Regions from separate parts of the Providencia stuartii genome, predicted to be linked through region 2. Evidence: predicted binding sites of a transcription regulator. Region 2 holds the regulator's gene; the other holds the start of a gene.
The links. Region 2 encodes PhoB, which activates phosphate uptake and scavenging genes when phosphate is short. Its sites were predicted from a motif close to CTGTCATAAAACTGNCNNAT; they were not measured.
Positions count from the first base shown of each region.

Region 1: the regulator PhoB is predicted to act here: its motif matches at 9,324-9,343, upstream of P2E05_RS05700 (esterase-like activity of phytase family protein).

Region 1 covers NZ_CP119546.1:1,319,853-1,330,810, forward strand. Annotated here, with positions in the region: gene copA (copper-exporting P-type ATPase CopA) at 1-1,799, opposite strand, end outside; gene cueR (Cu(I)-responsive transcriptional regulator) at 1,938-2,348, shown strand; gene P2E05_RS05665 (NfeD family protein) at 2,302-2,781, opposite strand; gene P2E05_RS05670 (SPFH domain-containing protein) at 2,778-3,725, opposite strand; gene P2E05_RS05675 (co-chaperone YbbN) at 3,739-4,596, opposite strand; gene P2E05_RS05680 (SDR family oxidoreductase) at 4,656-5,441, opposite strand; gene tesA (multifunctional acyl-CoA thioesterase I/protease I/lysophospholipase L1) at 5,510-6,148, opposite strand; gene ybbA (putative ABC transporter ATP-binding protein YbbA) at 6,119-6,805, shown strand; gene ybbP (putative ABC transporter permease subunit YbbP) at 6,802-9,249, shown strand; gene P2E05_RS05700 (esterase-like activity of phytase family protein) at 9,401-10,765, shown strand; gene P2E05_RS05705 (CynX/NimT family MFS transporter) at 10,853-10,958, opposite strand, start outside.
Region 2 covers NZ_CP119546.1:855,711-866,668, forward strand. Annotated here, with positions in the region: gene P2E05_RS03635 (AAA family ATPase) at 1-924, opposite strand, end outside; gene sbcD (exonuclease subunit SbcD) at 921-2,138, opposite strand; gene phoB (phosphate regulon transcriptional regulator PhoB) at 2,455-3,144, shown strand; gene phoR (phosphate regulon sensor histidine kinase PhoR) at 3,166-4,479, shown strand; gene brnQ (branched-chain amino acid transport system II carrier protein) at 5,188-6,513, shown strand; gene P2E05_RS03660 (hypothetical protein) at 6,591-7,607, opposite strand; gene ggt (gamma-glutamyltransferase) at 7,937-9,703, opposite strand; gene P2E05_RS03670 (hypothetical protein) at 9,940-10,560, opposite strand.

The sequences.
Region 1 (10,958 bases), 460 kb from region 2:
AGGCCGGAGATGACGGCAATTGCAACGACCACAGGCACGAATACAGCGGAAATGCGGTCGGCTAATTGGCCAATTTGTGGTTTACTACTTTGTGCTTGGCGAACTAAGTGAATAATACGTGCAAGCGTGGTTTGGCTACCGACGGCTGCCGCACGGAAAAGAACTGTTCCATCTTGCACAACAGTACCTGCATGAACTTGATCCCCTTTGGTTTTTTGTTGAGGGATCGGTTCTCCTGTCAGCATAGCTTCATCTAACCAAACTTCGCCTTCTATGATTTCACCATCAACAGGAACACGATCCCCTGTTGCTAGGCGTAATATCATGCCTTTTTTAACTTGTTCGAGAGGCAAATCGACTTCCCCTTGCTCGGTTACCACACGCGCTGTGGGTGGCGTTAAGTCGAGTAGCCTTTCCAGCGCTTTTGAAGAGCGTTGACGGGCGCGCTGTTCAAGAGCATGGCCTAAGTTAATCAAACCGATGATCATCGCACTGGCTTCATAATAAAGATGGCGAGCTTGTTCTGGAAACAGCTCAGGCCATAGATTAACCACTATCGAGTATAACCAAGCCGCCCCAGTTCCTAATGCGACTAAGGTATCCATAGTCGCACTGCCATTTTTGAGGCTTTGCCATGCATTTTTATAGAAGTGACCACCTGCAAATACCATTACAGCTAAGGTTAAGATACCAATTGTCAGCCAAATGAAATGGTTTTGAGGGCTTAACATCATATTATCGCCCATCATACCCCAGATCATGACTGGGATACCGAGCGCTAATGCCAGTGCTGATTGCCAACGAAAGCGACGCATATTGGCATCTGCAACTTGTTGCTGGCGTTCACGTCGTTTCGCTTCATCCTGAATAATTTCTGCACCATAACCGGCTTTTTCAACAGCGGCGACGAGATCTGCGGGTTGTGTTGTACCAGTGACTAACGCACTGCGTTCAGCAAGATTAACCCGTGCATTCTCAACCCCTGCTACGCTGGTTAGCGCTTTTTGTACTTTATTAACGCAACTCGCACAGGTCATGCCATCTAATAGCAATTGAATACTGTCATCAGCTGGCGATATTTCAGGTTGTTGATCGACGTCAGACTGCTGTGCCGGAATATCACAGATTGCCGCTGAGCTTGTTTCCGGTTGCTCAGTTGGTATGGTCAGCGGCTCAGTTTTTGGGGCAGTCGTGTCATCTTCATCGCTCTGCGTTGCTTGATAGCCTATTCCCGTCACTGCTGCAATTAACTGTTCTACCGGAGCATTACCGTAGACAACAGCCGACTCGGTATTCACATCCGCTTTCTCTACCCCCTCAACGGCTTCAAGGGCGAGGCGAGTTTTTTCTGCACATTTCATGCAGCTCAGTCCTGATAAGGCTAAATTCACACGGTTTGGCACAGCGACTTGCGCTTTATAGCCAGCTTGTTCAACGGCTTGAATTAAGGCTTCTGCGGTTGTATTGCCATAAACGCTAGCTTGTTGGGTATCTACAATAGCAGCGGCAACACCGTCAACGGCTTCAAGAGCTTGCTGAGTTTTACCTGCACAGTTCATGCAACTTAGGCCGGAAAGCTGTAGCGTTACATCCGGTTTTTCAGCCACTTTGGCTTCATATCCTGCTGCTTCAATGGTTTCAATCAACGACTGCGCACTGGCATTAGTTTCAATAACGGCATACTCGATCGTGACTTTGACATTTTCAATATCTGAACGAGCTTCGAGCGCTTTGGTCACTGTATTCACACAGTGCATGCAACTTAGTCCTTGCAGGGAGAGAATGATTTTGCTACTCATAAGTTAAATCTCCTAAACTCATGACTGATTCCGTCTTTTTTATTATCATGACAGAATTCAATGAGTTTTTTAAATCATATAAATTTTGATATATAGAAAAGGTTAAACCTTCCCTCAAGGTTAAGGTCAAGAGATATGATGAATATTAGCGAAATTGCCAAAAAAACAGGCCTTACCGCAAAGGCCATTCGTTTTTATGAAGAAAAAGGTTTAATTACGCCACCTGAGCGGGGCGAAAATAGTTATCGCTATTATCAGGATAGACATCTCGATGAATTGGGCTTATTGAAACAAGCAAAAGATGTTGGGTTTACCTTAGAGGAGTGTGGCGAATTACTAGGCTTGTTCCGTAATCCAGCGAGACACAGTGCTGACGTAAAAAGTACGACGATGGCTAAAATCGCTGAATTAGAGCAGACAATTGCAAAATTGTCTGCCATAAAGGATACCTTACAAGAATTAGTGGATGCCTGTCCTGGTGATGAGGGCGCTGATTGCCCGATTATTGATCACCTTGCACGGAGCTGTTGTCATCATGACAAGGCTTAACATGCAATGTGATACCATCAACTGAGGTGATAATCACCTCAGTTCCGGCTTTTAATGGTAATTCACTATAGACTCGCCAGCTGCCATCCGCTAGACGTGCACGGCTAAAACCCTCTTCAGTATCAGAGAGTAAACGAACTTTGACGCCAATAAGTTGATGGCTTTTTTGGTTTATCTCATCAGCGGGCACATTTTTGCGTGAACTTAACCATTTCCGCCATAATATCGCGGAAGCGATGGTGAAGACGGCAAATAAGATGCCTTGCCATTCCCACCCAAGGAAAGGCAGGAGCAATGCCGTGATCGCCACGACTACCGCGGCGATACCTGACCATAATAGATAACCTCCGGTGCCGAGTAATTCAGCAATCAGCAATAAACCACCAAGGCATAGCCAAAACCAAGCAGGTTGAGCGCTGATAAGTTCTATCATGAGTTTTCCTGCTTTTTAGTGTTGTTATTGCTGTTTTTACTCTGGTTGATAAGTTCAGAGATACCGCCAATCGCCCCCATTAAATTACTGGCTTCAAGAGGCATCATGATGACTTTACTATTATCTGCCGCACCAATGCTAGCAAGTGCATCGGTGTATTTCTGAGCAACGAAATAATTAATGGCTTGCATGTCACCGGCAGAGATAGCCTCAGACACCATTTGGGTGGCTTTAGCCTCGGCCTCAGCGGCTCTCTCGCGAGCCTCTGCTTGCAGGAATGCAGACTGACGATCCCCTTCAGCTTTGAGAATTTGTGATTGTTTTTCACCTTCGGCTTTTAGGATCGCGGCTTGACGGATACCCTCTGCCTCAAGAATATCAGCACGCTTAGTACGTTCCGCTTTCATCTGTGCGTTCATCGCGTTAATAAGCTCTTTAGGCGGTTTTACATCACGAATTTCAATACGGGTAATTTTCACGCCCCAAGGGTTGGTTGCATCATCTACGATATGAAGCAGGCGAGAGTTAATCGCATCACGTTGTGACAGCATTTCATCCAATTCCATTGAGCCTAAAACGGTACGGATATTGGTCATGGTGAGATTCAGCACAGATAGCTCAAGGTTGCTGACTTCATAGGCTGCACGGACTGGGTCAACGACTTGAATAAAGCAAACAGCATCAATCGTTACGTTAGCGTTATCGCGTGAGATAACTTCTTGTGATGGAATATCAAGAACTTGTTCCATCATATTGATACGACGACCTATTTTATCCATAAAAGGCACAATGATATGAAGACCCGGTTGTAATGTGCGGGTATAGCGCCCAAAACGTTCAACAGTCCATTGGTATCCTTGCGGTACTGTTTTTACGCAGGTAAAAACAATAACGATGGCGATAAAAATGATTATGGGTATAGCACCAAACGCGAACAAGTCCATTATTAATCCTTACTTAATAAAGTAATGAATACACTTGGCGACGATATTTACTGGCGACAGCATCACCCGTTCCCATCGCTGACATAATATCCATCATGGTTTTTTTCACAGCGCCTTCTCCAGCACTGAGGTCTTTTTTCAAGAAGTTTAGTAATATTTCTAATGCTTCTTCATTACGATTGACTTCATGCAATTTTAGGGCTAATTGCACTGCTAAAGCCGCATTGCTCGGGTCTGCTTCAAATTGCTGTTGTAGCTGTTGAATTTCTGGTGTATCAGCAGCTTGTCTTAACAGTTCAATTTGGGCAAGCAAGCCTTGATAACGGCTGTCTTGATCTTGCATTGGCACGGATGACAATGTCGTTTCAGCCTCATCAACTTGATTCAGGTGGATTTGCGTTTCAGCCAGCAGTAATGTGATTTCACTGTTTTTAGCATTGAGCTGGTGGGCTTCTTTCAGTAATGGTAAGGCTTCTTGGTGCTTACCTTCAGCGATCAATTCTGCTGCTTGTGCTGCTTTTAATTCTTCAGGGCTTGGTAAAACGCGTGAAAGTATCTCTAACACGACTTCCTCGGGTTGAGGGCCTTGAAAACCATCAACAGGACGACCTTCTTGCAATACATAGACAGTAGGGATTGCTCGAAGACCAAACTGAGCGGCAACGTTTTGTTCTACATCACAATTAACTCGAGCCAATATAAATAGGCCGGCATAGTCATTGGCAATTTTGTCGAGCGTTGCGCCAAGCTCTTGGCAATGTGGACTTTGTGCTGACCAGAAATAGAACATAACAGGTATCTGCATTGATTGTTCTACGACTTGGTGCAGGTTTTGTTCATTAACATCGATGATTTGGGCAAAAGCTTGCATAAGATATCTCTTTCAAATAAGTTTCTAATATTGTATACGTGGGGCTAATTTGTTTTTTTTCAAGCTTTTTTTCCCTGACCCGCCAGTATTTTATCCATTAAACAGTCCGGCAAGAGTCGTTTTAGAATACGTACCGCAACAGTCAGTAACGTAACAGAATAACGAATACGTGGACGAGTGCTTTCAAGGGCATGCACTAATTTTTCCACCACATGTTCTGGGGTTAAGGTAAAACGTTGTGCGATACTTGGATTTTTAACCGGTTTATCCAGCTGAGTCTGTTCTACGTTATGGGTGAAATGGGTATGAATAGGTCCCGGTTCAATTAAACTCACATGGATGTTGGTCCCTTTTAATTCGAGACGTAGTGCATCTGACCAAGCCTCTAATGCATATTTACTGGCGGCATAAGCGCCACGGCCGGGCGTAGAGATAATCCCCATCACTGAGCTAGTTTGGACGATCCGCCCTTCATTATGTGCTAGCATCGCTGGGAGTAGACGCAAGGTCAATTGGTGTATTCCGAAAAAGTTAGTCGAAAACTGAGCTTCTAACTGCTGGCGGCTAATACTAGTGAGTTCACCGTAGACGCCAAATCCCGCGTTATTGAATAATCCGAAAAGCCGACCATGACAGAGGCTGAGTACCTCATCCGCAGCGCGATCTATGCTATGGTTATCATCAAGATTGAGCTCTACAGCATCAAATCCCAATCCTTTGAGACGTAAAATATCGGCTTCTTTACGGCAAGCGACAATCACATGATAGCCGCGTTGGCGAAGGGTTTGAGCTGCACACAACCCAATACCGCTAGATGCACCAGTGATAAATACCGATTTTTGCATAACTTTACCTACCTGTAGGCTCAAATTGAGATAAAAATTGCTTTATTATTACTCACTTATTTAAACCTTTATTCTGATGGTGAAAATAAATAAGGTTGCAATTGTTTTTCCATAAAATCAGCAATAGAAGGTTGAGCTTCTTCTGTTGGATGAATACCATCCTGTTGGATCCATTCAGGCTTGGTAATAATGGTTTCCATATAAAAAGGCAGCAGTGGAACCGCATTTTTTTGCGCAAGCGTTGGATAGACTTTTTCAAAACTAGAAGTATAGCGTTTACCGTAGTTTGGCGGTATACGAATTTGCATTAAAAGCGGTTTAGCGCCCGATTGCGTTATTTGTTCGATAATTTGTTGTAGTGTGTTTTCCATCTGTTGAACAGATAACCCCTGCAAACCATCGTTTGCACCTAACTCGATCAACACCCAGTCGGGTTTATTTTGTTCCAGTAAGGCAGGAAGACGCTCCAGTCCTTGTGCGGAGGTGTTTCCACTGATACTGCCGTTAACAACAATAACGGGCGGTGACAATTTCTGCCAACGTTCGGCGAGTAAGGATGCCCAAGCTTGCTCTGCCGGTAGTCGATAGCCTGCACTTAGGCTGTCACCCAGGATCAATAGTTTTGTGGTGGCGAGTGCTGGTCCACTCGCGCCAAATAACAGGAGAAATACCAGTAAATGTCGGCGGAAAATATTCTTGAAGTTCATCATCTCATTAAACGTGTTGGTCAAGGTGAACATGAATTGACTATATTGCAAGGTGTTGAGCTAATTGTCGAGTCCGGTCAAACAATTGCTTTAATTGGCGAGTCAGGTTCTGGTAAATCGACACTGCTCGGTATCATTGCTGGACTGGATGATGGCAGCAGCGGTAGCGTTAGCCTGTTAGGCCAAGATCTTACTCAACTGGATGAAGAACAACGGGCATTTCTCCGTGCTCAGAGTGTTGGATTTGTTTTTCAATCGTTTATGTTGATCCCTTCACTCAATGCGCTAGAGAATGTGCAGTTACCCGCCTTATTGCGCGGAGAGCCCGAGTCTGCAAGTTATCAACAAGCCGCGAGTTTATTGACTGAATTGGGGTTAGGTAATCGATTAAAACATATGCCAGCTCAATTATCAGGAGGTGAACAACAGCGTGTCGCCTTAGCGAGAGCATTTAATGGTCGCCCTAAAATTCTGTTTGCAGATGAACCGACTGGCAACCTTGATCGTCATACCGGCGATAAAATTGCAGACTTATTATTCTCAATGAACAAAGAATATGGCACGACGTTGATTTTAGTGACCCATGACAATGAATTGGCAGCTCGTTGCCAACGTCGTTTACGATTAGTGGATGGTGTATTGAGGGAAGAGGCATGATTTGGCGTTGGTTTTGGCGAGAATGGAAAACGCCATCACTTTTGATTGTCTGGCTTGCGCTAACATTGGCAGTGGCATGTGTTTTAGCGTTAGGACGCATTAGCGATCGTATTGAAAACAGCATGAGCTATCAAAGCCGTGAACTGTTGGCAGGCGATTTGGTGCTACGTTCATCTCATCCTAGTGATCCCTCTTGGTTACAACAAGCCAAAGATAACGGCTTAACGCTAAGCCAGCAAATGTCGTTTTCTACCATGGCATACTCAACGGTAGATGAAGCGTTACGCCCTCAACTAGTCCTAGTGAAAGCGGCGGATCAGGCATATCCATTGTATGGTGAGCTCATTACTGAGCCAGCAGGGCTGCGCCCAACGAAAGGGGAAATTTTAGTCACCCCTCGTTTATTGGAGTTACTGAATTTAAAGATTGGCGATGATATTGATATTGGCGATGCCACGTTAAAAATTTCAGGTAAATTAATTCAAGAGCCTGATAGTGGTTTTAACCCATTTCAAATTGCCCCTAGAGTGTTAATTGCATTGGACGATGCAGAATCGACAGGAGCAGTTCAGGTAGGGAGCCGCTTAACTTATCGCGATATGTTTGCGGGCGATAGTGCCGCTATTGATGCATTTGAGGCTCAGTTTGATAAGCAACTCAGAACTGACCAACGTTGGTATACCTTAAAAGAAAATAGCGGGGCAGTAGGGAAAACGTTCCAACGCGCTCAGCAATTTTTACTGCTGTCGGTATTGTTGACCTTGTTGTTAGCAATCGCGGCAGTGGTTGTCTCGATGACCCATTATTGTCGTAGTCGTCACCAACTAATTGCGGTATTGAAAACGTTGGGGGCTGGGTGTTCAGCATTACAAAAATGGGTTATTGGTCAGTGGTTAGTGATATTAATGGCGGCGGCGCTATTAGGGTCGCTGTTAGGATTAGCGTTCGAAGGTATTTTGATGCAAATACTGGGCGCAATGTTACCTAAAGCACTTCCTTCAGCGAGTTTATGGCCATGGGTTTGGGCTATTGGTACGCTATTTTTAATCGCCATAATTGTCGGGATCCGTCCTTATCGCCAATTGATGGCTACGCAACCATCACGAGTTTTACGGGAAGATGCTCCTTCACCTGTTTGGCCGCTGTATTATTATTTGCCAATCGTCAGCTTGATCGTTGTTGGGGGACTCTTTCTGTTTGCCGGAGTTAACCCTCTTTTATGGTCAATTTTGATTGGTATTGTGATCGTCGCGGTTTTATTGGCATTAATTGGGTGGCTTGGTTTGTGGCTATTGCGGCAATTGAAGTTTAAGCAATTGAGTTTACGTCTTTCAGTTAGCCGTTTATTGCGTCAACCGCTACAAACAATTACGCAAATGAGCGCATTTTCGCTCTCATTCATGTTACTGGCACTATTGATCTTAGTGAGGGGGGATTTATTGGATAAATGGCAGCAGCAACTGCCAGCAGACAGCCCCAATTATTTTCTAATTAATATGAATGAGTCACAGATAAAACCGGTGACAGAGCTGTTAGCGAAGCACCAAGTGAAGCCGACAGAGTTTTATCCGGTAGTATTAGCTCGTTTGTCTGAAATAAATAATACCTCTGCAATAGAGTGGGCTGATGAGAGAGACCCTAACAATAATACGGTGCGACGTGAATTAAGCCTCACATGGCAATCCTCTCTACCTGACGCCAATGTGGTGAATGAAGGAACGTGGCCGCCTAAAGAGGGAGAAGTTTCCATTGAACAAACTGTGGTGAAACAGCTAGGAATCAAAATAGGGGATAAACTGACGTTTAATGCGGGAGCTCAAGTCTTTAGTGCAACAGTCAGTAGCATTCGTACTGTTGACTGGGAAAGTTTGCGACCGAACTTTTTCTTTATCTTCTCAGAGGAGACTTTAAACGATATCCCCGCGACATGGATGAGCAGTTTTTACTATGATGGCAATGGCAAATTGTTAACGGATTTGAGCCGTAACTATCCTACTATCAATGTATTAGATACTGGTGCCTTGATCGCACAAATCCAGCAAATTTTACAACAAGTAAGTCAAGCGCTTGAAGTCATGGTAGTACTCGTGATTTTCTGTGGTTTACTACTTTTATTAGCGCAAATTCAAGTCGGAATGAGCCAAAGAGAACGCGAGTTAGTGGTCTATCGCACGTTAGGGGCAAGTAAAAAATTGATGCGTCGTACCTTATGGAGTGAATTTGCCTTACTTGGCTTAATGGCGGGACTTGCGGCGGCATTTGGTGCAGAGGTTGCTTTATGGTTATTACAAACCAAAGTGTTTGATTTTCCTTGGCAGCCAGAGTGGTCAATGTGGTTATTATTGCCATTATGTGCAGCGCTACTGCTATCGATTTGTGGTAGCTGGCTTGGCATTCGTTTGTTAGGCACTGGCAATCAACATCGTCGCATGCCAAATAGCTAATTTATTTTATGAATACGGCTTCTTATTTTTGACTAGTGCAGGAGTAAGAAGCCGTTCAAATAACTGTCTTAATTCCATCACTAAATTGTCATTTATCCTGCTTATGATTCCCGAGTCAATAAATGATTAACTATTTGATGGGAACATAATAATGCAGCCTCGCCGCACCATAAAATTACGTACATTATCGTTACTTGCAACATTGATTGCATTTTCCAACACAGGGTATGCTCAACAAGAAGTCTCTGCAACACTAGCAGGACACGCTATTTTATCGGTCAATTCTACAGTACCAGCGCCCACTGATGCACCACTAGATTTACAGGTTAGCGGAAAATATACGACAGGAAATCGTATTGACGAACTCGGTAAGGTTGAAGGGAAGTCTGCTGATCGTCCAACTGGGATGCATGTACCGATTAAAGGTCAACCTCGACAGGGACATTCCGGTATTAAACGTATGGCCGATGGCACCTATTGGGTACTGACCGACAATGGTTATGGCAATAAGGTTAATTCACCAGACTCGATGCTGTATTTAACTCAATACGACATTGATTTTAAAACCGGCCAAGCCAATCCACTCAATACTGTTTTCTTCCACGACCCGGATAAAATCATTCCATTTCATATCATGAATGAAAGTACAGATAAGCGTTATCTAACAGGGAGTGATTTTGATCCTGAAAGCTTTCAATTTGCGGATGGCGCATTATGGGTAGGGGATGAGTTTGGTCCTTATTTAATTAAGATGGACCTCAATGGCAAAGTTCTCGCATTATTTGAAACTCACGTTGATGGCAAAAAAGTGATTTCACCTGATCACTATCAAGTTACCACGCCTGCTAAACCTACGGATAAAATTCATTTTCAAGTCAACCGTTCAAAAGGTTTTGAAGGCATGGCCTCATCACCAGATGGCACTAAGCTATACCCCATGCTTGAAGGGGCTATTTGGGATGAAGAGAAACAAGATTATGAAAATGTCGATGGCAAGCGTGCCGCTCGTATCCTTGAATTTGATGTGAAAAAACAGCAATGGAGTGGACGTAGTTGGTTATATGTCTTTGAAGATAATCAAAATGCCATCGGCGATTTCAATATGATTGATGATACACACGGTTTGATTATTGAGCGTGATAATGGAGAAGGCACAGCCGATAAAGCCTGTCCTGAAAGTGCCACAGAGACGCAAAATTGTTTTAGTCAACTAGCGAAGTTTAAGCGTGTTTATCGTATTGAGTTTTCGGATACCAATCAAGGCAAACCGGTTGATAAACAAGCCTATATCGATTTAATGAATATAAAAGACCCGCAAGGAATGGCAAAGAAACCGTTGAATAATGGCGTATTCACTTTCCCATTCTTTACGATTGAAAATGTTGATGTTGTCGATAGTGAACATATTATTGTCGGTAATGATAATAACTATCCATTTTCATCGAGCCGTGACCCTAATCAAGCGGATGATAATGAATTTATCTTATTAAAGGTACCTGCGTTGTTAAATCCTTAATTTTCCTTGTCTATTTTGATTTTTTTGCTCGGGGTGTAGCCCGAGCTTTTTTATTTTATCACTCACGACATACAGTGATAAATGGCATCATTTTTTAGCGGATAAAACAGGCGGTTTCATCATTAACGTTAGCATGAGGATCACGACAACAGGGGCGGCGATAATAAGAAATGCAGGTGTAAAACTACTTGTA
Region 2 (10,958 bases):
TTCATTCAGGGATTGTTGTTGGCGCTCTAAATCTAGCCATAGCGGTCGCATACTCTCTGCTGGTAAGTTGTTTGCCAGTTTTTTTAGTTTAGGCTGTGCATCGTTGTAGGCTTGTTCTGCCTGTTGTTTTTCATATTGTAATTGGCTCAAACGCGCCGCCAATTGTTGCCGACGTTGCTGCCAATATAAGGCCTGTTGATATTGGGCGCGTGTATCATTTAGCTGGCTTTCTTGGCTAGCCAAATGCGTTTGCTGGGCGACGAATGCTTGATGTTCACTCTCGGTAAGTAAATGAATGCTTTGTGCGCGAGTTTTTAACAGCTCTAAATCATGTTTAACTTGCTTATGCTGACGGTAGATATAGCTGGACACTTGGCTATAAATCTCGGTTCCTGTGATCTCTTCTAATAAGTCAGCGCGTTCTTTTTCGCTAGCATTTAAGAAGGCGGCAAAATCACCCTGTGATAATAAGATCGATTTGGTAAAACGTTCAAAATCGAGTCCTGTCACCTGAATGATTTTTTCTCTTACCTCACTGATTTTCTCAGCAATAATTTTACCGTCATCGCTAGTTGCTAACTCCGCTTTTGGAGATTGCAGCTTACCTTCAGGTTTATTACCCGCTCGGCGTTGACTCCAAAATGCGCGATAAGCAATACCTTTTACTTCAAATTCAACCTCAGCCAAGCAGTCACCAGTATGACGTGTCATGAGTTCGTTTTGGCTGGCAGATAAAGTGCTCAAGCGAGGCGTTTGATGGTAGAGCGCCAAACAAATAGCATCCAGCAATGTTGTTTTGCCTGCTCCTGTTGGGCCAGTAATCGCAAACAGTCCCTGACTAGCAAACGGTTCTTGGGTAAAGTCTATTTTCCATTCGCCTTTAAGGGAGTTAATATTTTTTAAACGTAAGCTCAAGATTTTCATGCGTCTCCCTCTAATTCAGCGCGTAGTGCTTCGCAGGATTGCCTAAAGAGTAATAATAGGCGTTGTTCCTTCTCTTTATCGTCCAACGCTTCCTCTGCTAAACGACGTAAAAAAACCTCTTCTACAGTGAGCTCATTTAAGGTTTCATTGGCTATCGTCACAGACTGACCTTGTTGTTTACGCGCACGGCGTAATAAAACCACCTCAACAGGCAAATCCTTGACTAAGACCTCTATACGTTGTTGGATATCCGCAAGATAGTCTTGCGATGCGACTTCAATATCTAACCAAATAGGTGGGGTGTCAGGCGTATGTTTTAATGTCTTTAATTGCTTTTCAATGTCAGCAAGTGAGCCTTTTAATGTTTGTAGTGGCTGAAATAGAGGAATAGGGAGCTGACAAATTTGTGAGATTTGATGGCCGTCAAACTCCACCATACAGACACTTTTTTGTTGCTGAGCCTCATCAAAACTTAGAGCAATAGGAGAGCCAGAGTAACGGATATGTTGCTGTCCCCCAATCGTTTGTGGGCGGTGAATATGCCCTAATGCGATGTAATCAGCAGGAGGAAATGCGCCGGAAGGGAATGCATCCAAGCTACCAATATAGATATCGCGCACAGAATCGGACACTTCGGCGCCGACAACCGTTAGGTGGCCAGTGGCAATAATAGGGATATCTAATCCGAGTGATGCCCGTTGTTGTACTGCTAGTTGATAGCTATTTTGGTAATACTCGCTAATCGCGGTCTGTAGTGATAGCTGTTTTTCTTCGCTGCTTTGTCCTGCCACGCTCAATTGAATATCTCTTGGTCGTAGAAAAGGAATGGCACAAAGTAGTGCCCCAGGTTGGCCTTGTGCATTTTTTAAGGTGATCACCTGTGGATGGCTGCCAGAGGTGACAACCTGGGTATTTAAATACGCAAGCAACGAGCTGGTTTCGTTTAAGACCGAAACGGAATCATGATTACCACTCAGTATGACTAGCTGGCAGCCAGTTTGTTGGAGTGACACAACGAATTGGTTGTAAAGTTCTCTCGCATAGCTAGGCGGGGAGCCTGTGTCAAAAATATCTCCGGCAACGATCACGGCATTCACTTGGTATTGTTTAACTTGCTCAATCAGCCAAGTTAAAAAGTGTTGATGCTCAACAGCTCGGTTTTTGGTGAAAAAATATTGGCCAAGGTGCCAGTCGGAGGTATGAATGATACGCATAAGGGCTGATTCCTGCTGCTTGATAGAGTTGCGATGATGAGTATACCTTATTAGAGGTCGTTAATGGCAATATCAGAACAAATAGCGAATTGAGTGGGAAGAGATGTTAGGCATATTGCCCAGTAGATGATGATGCCGTATGAAGATAAATCCATTCACGGCATTATGTATGACAAGTTTATTTCACTAAAATGACAATTTACCACTAATATAGAAAAGAGTCGTGTCATTGGATGACAGGATTCATAATTCTGTCATAAAAGTGACGCATAATGGTTTCACTTTTAATAATCTCTTCTTATTTACAGGATTAATCATGGCAAGACGCATTCTAGTTGTTGAAGATGAAGCGCCCATCCGAGAAATGGTTTGTTTTGTACTGGAGCAGAATGGTTTTCAGTCTATTGAAGCTGATGATTATGATTCCGCGATTGCGCAGTTGGTTGACCCATTACCTGACCTAGTTCTATTGGATTGGATGATCCCAGGCGGATCCGGTATTCAAGTGATTAAGCACATGAAACGTGACAGTGATACTCGCGATGTTCCTGTGATGATGCTAACAGCAAGGGGAGAAGAAGAAGATCGCGTAAAGGGATTGGAAGTTGGTGCAGATGACTATCTAATCAAGCCTTTTTCGCCTAAAGAGTTAGTCGCGCGAGTAAAAGCCATTTTACGCCGTATTTCGCCAATGGCGACTGAAGATATTATTGAAATGAATGGGTTAACACTCGACCCAACGTCTCACCGCGTTAGCAGTAACGATGTGCCTATTGATATGGGGCCAACGGAATATAAATTATTGCATTTCTTTATGACTCACCCCGAACGCGTATATAGCCGTGAACAGTTACTCAATTATGTGTGGGGGGCGAATGTGTATGTTGAAGATAGAACGGTTGATGTTCATATTCGTCGTCTCAGAAAAGCATTAGAGACGGAAGGGCATGATAAAATGGTTCAAACGGTTCGTGGCACTGGCTATCGCTTTTCAGTGCGCTACTGAGAAATAACAGGAGATTCCAGTTTGCTTGAACGCTTATCATGGAAGCAGCTAGTTTGGGGGCTGTTTTTATTTATCTTACCAGCCTTAATATTGTCTATTTTCATCGGCCATCTAGCATGGCTTTTAGTGATTTCATTGGCGGCGGCCTTAATTTGGCATAGCTATAACCTGATGAAGCTTTCATATTGGTTATGGCTTGATCGCAGTATGCTTCCACCTGATGGCAAAGGGGGGTGGGAACCCATATTTTATGGCATCTACCAACTTCAACAACGAAACCGTAAACGCCGTCGTGAATTAGGCCAATTGATTAAACGCTTTCGCAGTGGGGCAGAGTCTTTACCGGATGCGGTTGTGATGATGACTCTTGAAGGTAACATTTTTTGGTGTAATCGGCATGCCCAGCACCTATTAGGTTTTCGTTGGCCGGAAGATAGCGGGCAACCTATTTTTAATTTATTGCGCTATCCTGACTTTAGTCGGTATTTCACGTTACAAAATTATGAGCAAGCGTTAACGATAGAGTTAAACAGTGGCGCTATTGTCGAATTTCGTATCTTGCCTTATAGCGAAGACCAGCTCCTAATGGTGGCTCGTGATGTCACTGAAAAGCGTCGCTTAGAAAAATCGCGTAGAGATTTCTTTGCGAACGTTAGTCATGAGCTACGGACACCGTTGACAGTCATTCAAGGTTATCTTGAAGTATTGGAAGACCAAGAAAATACTTCTCCGGCAAATAAAAAAGCCTTGATGGTGATGCAAGAGCAAGCACATCGGATGGATAATTTAGTGAAACAATTACTGCAATTATCTCGTATTGAAGTCGCGCCTCATATCAATTTAGATGAACAAGTGAATATTCCGGTCATTTTAAAAATGATAGAGCAGGAGGCAATAAGTTTAAGCCAAGGCCGACAGCAATTGGTATTTTCAGTGGATGAAAAGTTACGTGTTTATGGTAATGAAGAGCAATTACGTAGTGCGGTAGCGAACCTTGTCTATAATGCCATTATGCACACACCGGAAGGGACGACAATTCGTGTAGGTTGGCAAAAAACACATAATGGCGCGCGCTTTAGTGTGACAGATAATGGTGCAGGGATCCCCGCAGAGCATATTCCTCGCTTAACGGAACGTTTTTATCGTGTTGATAAAGCGAGGTCTCGCCAAACTGGTGGGGGGACGGGATTAGGTCTTGCTATCGTTAAGCATGCTTTGCAGCATCATAACAGCCAGTTAGTGATAACCAGTCAGTTAGGCAAGGGGAGTGAATTCTCATTTACCTTACCGCCAGTGTTAATTGTCGTAGATAAAAAGGCGAATAAAACAGCATAAAGAGGTCATGATTACCCGACTAAAAGCGGCATACAGCCGCTTGAGGTTGTTGACAAAGTGGGATAAAAACGTAGTTTTTCCCGCTTTGTGTTATCAGCCGAAAATCAATAAATTGATTTCCTCGTTTATTTTCAAAACCTACTCGACTTGTCGCCAAACATCATAGGTTTGTCAGCCGTCTGAAGCGGCATACAGCCGCTTTTACTGTTCTTGTACTCTAGAAAGCCAGTCTTTATATATTAGGCGTTCTTTCGGTATATGAGGCAATGTTTCTATATTCCATTGATTTATATTAAAAACATACTCAATTACTACAGAAATGCCTATTTTTATCTAGCAATCTCGAATTAGATATCATTAAACTCGAAGGAGAGTTGAGTGTTTATTGGTTGTTTTTTATTCAAATCATATAGCGCATATTGTTACTTTACTGACAGTAATCACTAGTTATAAAAAATACTTTAGAGTTTTATTCTTGTTTTTCGCTTTGCTCTTGCCTTTTTTCCCTATAAAAGTTTTACTTGTAGCCAGTTATTGGCGATTTTTTCTGTTTTTTGATTTTTAATCTTGCCTGATGTGATAAAACATACAGATTGTATTGTTTATCATCTTGTTAATTAGAATTCTATACCGCCACTTATAATTCAAAGAGTTACTTATTAGTGACTCTATATTTATTAACATTGTTACATAGATTCAACATAAAATATGGCTCATCGTTTAACATCCAGAGATATTCTTGCTTTAGGTTTTATGACCTTTGCGCTTTTTGTGGGGGCTGGAAATATCATATTTCCGCCTATGGTTGGTTTACAAGCAGGTGAACAAGTTTGGACGGCTGCATTAGGGTTCCTTGTTACAGGTGTCGGTCTCCCCGTTTTAACGGTCGTGGCATTAGCCAAAGTTGGAGGGGGCATTGAGGCACTGAGTACTCCAGTAGGAAAAACAGCAGGCTTATTGCTAGCGGTTGTCGCTTACCTCTCTGTGGGACCTTTATTTGCCACGCCACGTACTGCTACAGTGTCTTATAAAGTGGGTATTGCACCATTATTGGGTGGTGAATCTGACATCTCATTATTGATTTACAGCGCAATTTACTTTGTTTTGGTTATTGGTATTTCACTGTATCCAGGCAAGTTATTAGATAGTGTTGGGCATATATTGGCACCGGTCAAAATGCTTGCTTTGGCCATTTTAGGGGTTGCGGCAGTATTGTGGCCAGCGGGTCAACCAATACCATCAACGGATGAATATCGAGAGATGGCATTTTCGAATGGTTTCATTAACGGTTATCTAACGATGGACACATTGGGTGCAATGGTGTTCGGTATCGTTATCGTTAATGCAGCCCGTTCACGCGGTATTGAGAATTCGTCGTTGTTGACGCGCTATACCATGTGGGCAGGTTTGATTGCGGGTCTATTGTTGACACTGGTTTATCTATCCCTATTTAAATTGGGCGAAAATAGCGCTTCTATTATCCCAAACCCACAGGATGGTGCGGATATTTTGCATGCCTATGTTCAGTATACATTTGGTAATTACGGTAGCTTTTTCCTTGCGGTACTGATTTTTGTTGCCTGTATGGTGACTGCTGTTGGGCTGACTTGTGCTTGCGCAGAGTTCTTTAGTCGATATGTCCCCATTTCTTATCGCACATTAGTACTCATACTGGGGGTGTTTTCCATGGTGGTCTCTAACCTTGGTTTGAGTAAATTGATTGCCTTTTCAGTGCCTGTGCTTGTCGCGATTTATCCTCCATGTATTGTTTTGATCTTACTCAGCTTCACATTGAAATGGTGGCGTAATCCAAGTGTGGTCATTGCTCCTACGATGTTAACCAGTTTTATTGTTGGGTTAGTGGGGGCTGCCAAAGCTTCTGAGCATTTGAAAACCTATATTCCTGATTGGATGACGGCTATCCCACTATATCAGCAAGATTTAGCGTGGCTGTTGCCCTCTGTGATTGTGTTAGCTGTCGCGGCAGTGTGTGACCGAATGATTGAGCCAAGTAAGGCGCATAAACCTGTTTAATGACGAAAGGATTCACAGTAAAAAGGAGCCATTAGGCTCCTTTTTACTGTTAAATATAAGCTATCGGTAAAATTGACTTACACGTCAGTTATTTCATCATATTCCCCATGAATACCGTATGTTGAGAACTGAAGCTGTGTTGGTTGAGGAATATTCGCTGTTGATTTTGTTGAGGCGCAAGGCGCTAGATGATTGAGCTGTTCTTGGGTGACCTCTGAAGCGTACTGCTTAATTTTATGAAGATTGAACACCTTACCGTTTTCAAATTCTGTCATCACATGGTTGATAATGTTATTGCCAAGGGTTGTGATGATGGTATTGATCTCTTTTGTCATATTTTGTGCATTTTCACGCTTTTGGCTTTCTGTGAGCCCTTGTGTATTAAAATCGATGGTTTTAATCGCCTTATTATATGAATTCATTGCGACATGATATGCGGTGTAGGGAGAACTATCTTTTAAATTAATATGTTCATCGGTTAATTCAAATTTGGTTATCACCGCATCTAACACTTTACTTTTTATTTGTTCGATTTCTACGGGTGTCAGCGTAATGGCCGTAGATTGGTGATTGGCTCTCCATTCTTCAATCGTAGCACACACTGCTGTATTGATAGTCCTAGCTATAGCGAGTGATCTTTCCAGCTGAGCATGTTGCTGACGTCCTTCTTCCATCAGGATTTGAACGATTTGGTTGTTTGATTGATATCGCGAATGAATTTTTCCTTCTTGATGACTCTTCGGTTGTTTTAAGTGTGAGAGTATATCCATCATTCTAAGGGTTCTTTGCGGGTGTTTAAGTCTATCTAATTTATTGACACTTTTAAGTTGTGCCTTAAGTTCACGTCTAACACCTTTTATTAATTCGGAATTGCTATGCTGTTGATAATCAGTCAGTAATTTTTCTTTATTAAAATGAATAAAACGGCCATTTAATGGGAATGTATAAGATTCATTTGTATTGCTGATACTGTCAACGTGGTTGGGCTGTAATCTCTGAGGGGATGAGTCTGCTGAACTTTTCGTTGAGCGAGTATTATGATTAGTGAAAACAAGGGCGGAAGGAGCCTCGTTTTTTGGAAATGTGTTGATCATAATAATTCCTTTGTTAATTGTATATTATGGAATTATATGAAACGCTGAATAAGCGTCTTTCAAAAAAAGAGACACGTTCCTCTTGGAAGATGAATCAATAACCGCAAAGGGATGTTCTGATCTCTAATATTAAAAAGCGGGATGGCTCCCGCTTGAGGTTGTTGACAAAGTGGGATAAAAGCGTGGTTTTTCCCCACTTTGTGTTATCAGCCGAAAATCAATAAATTGATTTTCCTCGTTTATTTTCAATAACCTATTCGACTTGCTGCCAAACATAATAGGTTTGGCAGCAGTCTAAAGCGGGATGGCTCCCGCTTTTTTGGAGAAGATTAATTCACGCCAACAGCACTTCCTGCTGGACGGCGAACATCGTTGGAACCGTAAATATAGCCTTGGCGAACTTTACCTGAGACGGCTGCGTCATTACCTGAGGAGTCTGTTTTAGCGCCTTTCGCATCCGGCACAGGCACCATAATTAGCTCAGCAGCTCCCCATGGCGTTTGTTCAACCATTTTATAGCCCATTTTATCGAGTAAGGCTAAGCTATCTTTAGATACTCCTCGTTCTTCATAGTAAACCTCGTCTGGTAACCATTGATGATGAATACGTGGTGCATTAACGGCTTCTTGAGGAGGCATGCCATGGTCGATAATGTTCAATGCAGTTTGTAATGTGATGGATATGATCCGTGAGCCGCCAGGAGAGCCTAGCACAAGGTATACATTGCTATCTTTTGTCACGATGGTTGGGCTCATTGATGACAATGGTCGTTTACCCGGAGCAATCGAATTTCTTTCCCCTTGGACTAATCCATACAGATTTTTTTCACCAACTTTAGTCGTGAAATCATCCATTTCATCATTTAAGAAAAAGCCCGTACCCGGTGGGATGACTACAGAACCGAAGCGACCATTAATGGTATAAGTCGTGGATACCGCATTGCCTTTATCATCGACCACAGAGTAGTGAGTGGTTTCAGGTTTTTCGTGAGGCCCGACACCCGGCTGCACTTGTGTTGATGGTGTCGCTTGACCTGGTTTGATCTCTTTGCGTAGCTCGTCAGCGTAGGCTTTACTTAACAATTTATCCGTTGGATTCTTAACGAAGGCAGGGTCGCCTAAGAAGGTATTTCTATCCATATAGGCATGGCGCATCGCTTCAGTTAGTGTATGGATATATTCTGCCGAGTTAAAACCCATTTCTTTGAGGTCATAGCCTTCTAAGATGTTGAGCGTTTGGCAGATCGTCACTCCCCCTGAGCTTGGTGGCGGTGCTGAAATGAACTTATAGCCGCGATAGGTACAGCTAACAGGGGTGGTATCGGTGATTGTATAATTAGCGAAATCTTTAGCGGTGAGTATTCCGCCGTTCTTTTTCGATGCTTCCTCAACAATTTTCGGGATCTCTCCTTCATAAAAGGCGCTAGGGCCTTCTTTAGCAATTTTTTCGAGGGTATTTGCTAGGTCAGTTTGAACGAGCAAATCACCGGGTTGGAAAGGGCTACCATCCGGTTTTAAAAAGATACGCGCGACTTCAGGGTCCTGCTTAAATCGTTCAGTGGTTGTATCGAGAACATCGGTATCCGCCCGTGTTAAAACAAAGCCCTCTCGGGCTAATTTAATGGCGGGTGCCATCACTTGCTGGCGGCTCATTGAACCGTATTTTTCGAGCGCGTAATCAAGCCCTTTTACTGTTCCGGGGACGCCAGATGCTAAGTAACCGTAAAGACTTGCGCCTTCTATTAAGTTGCCATTGTTATCTAAGTACATATTGGCGCTAGCCGCATCAGGGGCAGTTTCACGGAAATTGATAAAAATATCTTTACCATCAGCAAGGTGGAGAGTCATAAAACCGCCTCCACCAATATTACCGCAGCATGGGTTTACGACCGCTTGAGCGTAACCTACAGCCACGGCAGCATCGACAGCATTCCCACCTGAATTAAGAATATCAGCGCCAATTTGAGAGGCTAAGTGCTGGGAAGATACCACCATCCCTTTTTTGGCTTCCACTGCTGGCTCTGAGGCTGCAAACAGCTGAGGTGAGATAAGTAGCGAAAGTAATAAGGCAGAAGGGCGCCATGATGTTTTTATCATTCGTATCTCCCGATAATTAAAATAGTATAGGGTTATTATGATGTTGTGTAACACAAATGACTAAATGGGTCGATTTGTTAATCAATTGTGTATTTTATGTATAGCACAAAATAGATGAGCAGGCCGAGAGATCGGTATGAGAATATGATTAAAATGAGAGGAAATAAATTTTATTCTCGAGCCTAGAGAAGGGAAGAGTAGAGCCCTAGGCGAGAGCTCTACCGAAGTGAGTTAACTTATTTTGCATTGAATAATGCGATGTGGATCCAACCATTGTTCGTCAGCACTAGTGGTGATTGCTGCGATTTTTCAGCGCGTTCTTGGGCTGATTTGATTTGTGGGTATGCGGCGATGACTTTTTCATTTTTAGCCCATGGCGCAACATCTTCAATTTTTTGTTTGAAGTTAGCGATAGAAATTTTTTGCCCGCCACGTTCAGCTGGCTCAGTAAAGTTGGTCACTTCCGTTACAACGAGTTTACCTGTACAGAAACTCCCGCGTCCTGAAAATTCAGCCTTGGTTTCATCAAAGAATTTTTGACCTTCATTAGTCAGTGTAAATTCAACGCCCTCACCTGATTTTTCTTTGCCCCACATATCCTTGATGACAATTTCTTTTTCTGATTTATTTAATAGCCCAGCATCAACTAAACTGTTTAATTGTTCTATTTTTGTCGCATTTGATTGTGCTAAAAACCCCGCAGGAAAGGCTCCTGTATTAATACAAATAGCCGGTTTAGTATCGAGATAATCTTGAATAGACTTTTTGAAATTACTTTCAGAAGCAGTTTGGTTATTATCGCAGCCAGCGAGGAAAGTCGCTGCAATAGCAAGAGAAGCTAACATTTTAAATTTCATTGTATTCCTATCCTAATCGACTTACGTATATTTATTGCTGTTATAAAGATCATTATAACGACTATGATGACGATATTTTTGTAACTATTTGATATAAAAATAATTTACGTATCGAGATATAGATGATTAACAGACTTACCCCAAAAATATCATTAAATTCAATAAGGCTTATTCAATAGTGAATGTAACTATTTGTTGATAAATGTAACCATATTATAAATATTCACCACATGAAAGTATGAGGCGCTATATATCATTTGATATATGGTTTTTTATCTTCAATTGAGAATTTTCTGGTCTGAGATATTTAAAAAAGGAAGAAAAAACAGAAGGAAATAACAGGGAAAATGAGAACGATACCTAAAAGGCCAGCATAAAATTATGCTGGCCCATAAAAA